2 regions of the Arthrobacter sp. zg-Y179 genome follow, and region 1 is predicted to be linked to the other one. Evidence: predicted binding sites of a transcription regulator. Region 1 holds the regulator's gene; the other holds the start of a gene.
The links. The regulator Rex, encoded in region 1, represses fermentation and respiration genes when NADH is low (regulators of the CRP and FNR family bind a similar motif). The targets are predictions, from matches to a motif close to CTTGTGAANNNNTTCACAAG.
Positions count from the first base shown of each region.

Region 2: the regulator Rex is predicted to act here: its motif matches at 1,120-1,139, upstream of LOC56_RS14625 (queuosine precursor transporter).

Region 1 covers NZ_JAJJOB010000004.1:167,353-169,741, reverse strand. Annotated here, with positions in the region: gene LOC56_RS02925 (HAD family hydrolase) at 1-426, opposite strand, end outside; gene LOC56_RS02920 (glutaredoxin family protein) at 493-744, shown strand; gene LOC56_RS02915 (redox-sensing transcriptional repressor Rex) at 744-1,502, shown strand; gene LOC56_RS02910 (hypothetical protein) at 1,458-2,389, opposite strand, start outside.
Region 2 covers NZ_JAJJOB010000013.1:68,978-71,366, reverse strand. Annotated here, with positions in the region: gene thiD (bifunctional hydroxymethylpyrimidine kinase/phosphomethylpyrimidine kinase) at 1-330, opposite strand, end outside; gene LOC56_RS14630 (TetR/AcrR family transcriptional regulator) at 424-1,077, opposite strand; gene LOC56_RS14625 (queuosine precursor transporter) at 1,268-2,002, shown strand; gene LOC56_RS14620 (hypothetical protein) at 2,034-2,258, opposite strand.

The DNA.
Region 1 (2,389 bases):
GATGACCGAAGCAACTTCGATGGGTGTTCCAGTGACCAGCCAAACCGGCCGCCCGGACTTCATATGCTGCTGGGTCAGCGCCCGGGTGCCGGGCCAGATCTTGGAGACAATCATCTCGTCGTAGACTTCTTCGCCCAGCGTGCGTACATCCTCCGAAGAGAGACCAACGGCGAAGGCCAAGGCCGCATCGCGGACCGAGTGGACGTCCTTGAGGTTTTCACCCTGCAGCATGAACCGCAGCTGTTTTCTCGCGAACCCGGCTGCTTCACGGATCGTGAAGACTTTCCGCTGGTACATTTTCCGACCCACGTGGAACAGGCTGGCGCCGCGCATAAGCGTATTATCGACGTCGAAAAAGGCCGCTTCGCCAGGTTTGCCCGCCGCATCCGTGGTTCCGGTGGCTCGGACTACAGTGGCTCGGGGCATGGTCCGAGTCTACGCAAAACCCGGCCTGAGCGCGGAAATCCGACGTATTGGGGCTATTTTGGACATATGAGTGAATCCGTCGGACCGGAAGTCGTCCTCCTTACCCGACCGGGCTGCCATCTGTGCGAAGACGCCCGCCTGGTGCTCCGGCGCGTGGGGGAGGACCTTGGCGTGGCCTGGCAGGAACGCAGCGCGGAGGAGGACCCGGAACTCGCCGCCCGCTTTGGCGAGGAGATTCCGGTGTTGTTCATCGACGGCGTTCAGCGGGACTTCTGGAAAATCGACGAAACACGGCTGCGGCGTCTGCTGGGGGCGTGATGGCACCCGAGGAAGTCCGGTCGGAACGAGCAGCCCTGGAGCGCGACACGGCCAACAGCGACCAACCGGCCCCAACGCCGTCGGCTGGTGCTGGAGCAGGACGACACATACCGCCGGCGTCGCTGGCGCGGTTGACCATTTACTTGAGGGCGTTGTCCGCCATGCTCGCTGACGGGATAGAACGTGTGTCCTCCGAAGAGCTGGCCGAAGCCGCCGGCGTGAATTCGCCCAAGCTGCGCAAGGACCTGTCCTACCTGGGGTCCTACGGGACCCGGGGTGTTGGATATGACGTCCCGTATCTCAGCGGACAGATTTCCGCCGCGCTTGGCCTGACATTGAACTGGCGTGTAGCCATAGTAGGTGCAGGCAACCTCGGCCGTGCATTGGCAGGCTATCCCGGGTTCGGTTCAAGGGGCTTCGAGGTTGTGGCACTGTTCGACGCCGACCCGATGGTTATCGGCCAGGAGGTGGGCTGGCTAAGGATCAGCCCGGTGGACTCGCTTGAAGCAGTGCTCGCGAAGACCGGGGCAAACATGGCGGTGCTCTCGGTGCCCGCCGAGGTTGCCCAGGATCTATGCGACCGCCTCGTGGAGTCAGGTATTACCAGCATCCTCAGCTTTGCTCCCGTAGTGCTCCAGGCGCCCGAGCATGTCCAGATCCGCAAAGTGGACATGGCGACCGAACTGCAGATCCTTGCCTACCACGCACAGCGTTCACAGGTTTCGCAGATCGCCGCCCGGGCCCGCCTGGCGCGCTAGGACCGGATCCGCCTGCGGGGGTTCCGTCTGGGCTTCCAGTTGATGGTGCGGCTTTGTTTGGTGCCTTAGCGGCGAGAGTGGCTGCACAGACAGTACCCGCCGGCGGAACCACGGAGCTGCTCCTTTCGTGAAGGTGATCGCGGCTCCTGCGACAGCCAGGGCTGCAGCAAGTGACTGGGTCCGGGTTCCTGCGTTCAGCGCATAGAACAGCGCCGTGCCCGCAAGGACCGCGGAGGCTATCCGCGCCCAGCGGCGCTTGTCCCGAACGGCAACCGCAAGCAGGAGTGCGGTTCCCATGATCACCAGGGCGTAGGCGAGCTCGATCGCCGCGAGCGTCCTGGCATAGTGGGTGGCGGTCACTCCGTACCGCTCGAGGAGGGACAGGGCAGGCGGCAGCGAATCCGGTATCGGCGTCCGGGAAATGGTTGAAACGGTGCCCCACAGATTGAGCAGGCCTGCCCCGGAAATCAGGACGAATGCCGCTGCAATGGCAGGAACCGGGTTGCCGGTATTTGCCGGCAGCCGACGTTGCACGGCCCGCACCACCACTGCTATCGCGTGCGCCGTGGTGCGCGCTGCCACGGCCGTAGCGTGGGCAACGGCGCGGGATACCACTGAGACGGTATGTGCGACGGCGCGGGATCCTACCGCTGTGGCGTGGGCTGTGGCGTGGGCTGTGGTGCGGGCTGCACTTGAGGCGGTATGTGCGACGGCGCGGGATCCTACCGCTGTGGCGTGCGCCGTGGTGCGGGCGCCTACTGCCGTGGCGTGGGCGGTGGTGCGGGCTCCTATGGCTGTGGCGTGCGCCGTGGCGGAGGCTGCGACGACAGTCGCGTGGGCCGTGGTTCGAGCGCCTACCGCTGTGGCGTGGGCGGTGGTGCGGGCTG
Region 2 (2,389 bases), on a different contig from region 1:
GTCCTGGGCCTGCAGCGCCTTGGCGACGACGTCGATGGTTGCCGGGGTGCCGAGCATGCCGATCTTGACCGTGTCGAGGTCATAGGCGGTCATGATGGCTTCGAGCTGGTCGGTAATGACCTGCGGGTCCACCGGGACGAACCGGTGGTTCCACGAATCGTTGGGATCGAAGGACACAATGCAGGTCAGGGCGGTGATGCCGTAGACGCCGAGTTCCTGGAAGGTCTTCAGATCGGCCTGGGCGCCGGCGCCGCCGGTGGCTTCGGAACCTGCGATGGTCAGCGTGACGGCCGGGGCTGAGGCCGCAGATGTGGATGTGTTTGCAGACATGGCTCCATCTTCCACCCAAAACGGCGGAACCGGCCACCCTTGCAAGACACGCTGTTACGGCGCGCCGTCGTCGTACCGCGCCGCCGCTGCGGGCTAACCGTCCCGGCGGGCGCCTCGGAGCAGGCGGACGATGTCTTCCAGGATGTTCCGGACCACCGGGAGCCGGGACAGGATCACGAGTTTGGCCACCAGCGGGGCCAGATTCGCGGCAAGCCGGTGGGACCTGCGCTGGCCGGGGGAGCGGTCATACACCCAGAAGAAGGTGATCCCCATATGCATCAGCCAGAGCAGTTCGGGCAGGTCGTCGCGGATGGCCACGGGCGGCTGCGGCCGGGCGGTCGACACCGCCTGCCGGAACATCGCGATGGATTTCCCCCGTCCGACGGCGTCGTCCTCCCTGCGGCTCGGCGACATGGCGTCGCGCAGGAAATGCGTGCCGAAGGCGTGGTACGGCTCCATGGTGGTCAGGCCCGTGGACAGAATGACCGCCAGGTTCTCGCCAAGGTTGTGGCCCTCGCGGATCTGCGGCAGTGCAAGCGAGCGGTGTTCGTCCTGGAGGGACCGGTAAAGCTCGTGGAGGAGGTCATCCTTGGAACGGAAATAGTAGTAGGCGTTGCCTACCGAAACGCTTGCCTCCTGCGCGACGGCGCGCATGGTGGTCTTTTCGTAGCCCTGTGAGGCGAAGAGGCGCAGCGCGGTGTCGATGAGGAGCCGGCGCGTCTGTTCGCTCTTGGCGGTGACGGCCAATGATGCTCCCTTTGCAGTATTTCCAGCGTTTAGTAGACCATTCTTTTGAACGTGTTCAAAATAGGGCGCGCGGCAGGAACTGACCGGGCATGGCAGAATGGAGGCGGCCCAATAGGGCCGCCCGGGGCAGCGGGCACAGTGCTAATACAGCCGGCGAAAGCCAGGCGAACCACTACCGGAACGGAATGCCATGGATACACAGCCACGGGCAGCTGTGAAAACTGCTGCAACTTATGCCTCCCGCGGGAGCTCGCAGTACGACCTGATCCTCACCCTGATGTGCGTCGTCATCGTCATTTCAAATATCGGCGCCACCAAGGGCGTGCAGTTTTCCCTTCCCGGCGGCTGGGACATTGTTACCGACGGCGGTTTCTTCCTCTTTCCACTCGCGTACATCCTCGGCGACGTGGTCAGCGAGGTTTACGGTTTCAAAGCCGCCCGCCGGGCCATCTTCACGGGCTTTGCGATGGCACTTCTCGCCGTCGCGAGTTTCGCGGTAATCATTGCCCTGCCTGGATTCACTGATGCCTACGGGCTGGAGAAGCAGGCCGCACTGGAAGTGGCGCTCGGTCCGGTCTGGCAGATTGTGCTGGCGAGCCTGCTGGGCTTCCTGGCCGGCCAGCTGCTGAACTCAATGGTGCTGGTACGGATGAAGGAGCGGTTCCGCGAGAAGGCGCTGGCCGGGCGGCTGATGGTCTCCACCGGTGTGGGGGAATTTGCGGACACCCTGATTTTCTGCGCCATTGCGGCTCCGGTCATCGGGATTACCGACGCCGGCGGGTTCTTCAACTACGTCCTGTTCGGCTTCCTCTACAAGACGCTCATCGAGTACCTTTTTGTGCCGGTCACCGCCCTGGTCATCCGGGTCATCAAGAAGCGCGAACCCAGCTATGTGGAGCCGGTGCTGGAGCCTGTCGCGGCGTAGGGACCGGTACCCCCGGGTTCGGTGCTCCCCGTCACTGACGCGATTCGTCGCGGCGTCCGCTGCTCCGCCGGGTCCCCATGAACATCAGAAGCGGCCCGAGGACGAGGGAAATGACGACGGTGATGATCGCTTGGGAGGGTGGCTTCCATACTGCGACCACCACCAGCGCCAGCAGCAGGGAGAGCGTAACGAGGATCTGGATGGTCCATCCAACAGTGCCGTGCCCGCGCCGCACTATCCCCCGCTTTTCCGCCATGCTGACCCCTTCGAATAGCCGTTGCAAGACCGCCATGCCTCCGCTCCGAGCCTAGCGGCAACCGGTCCTACCGCGCGGGGAAACGCCAATCAGGTCACCGGGCGAAATCCCTGCCAAGGTGTGCAAAGGTG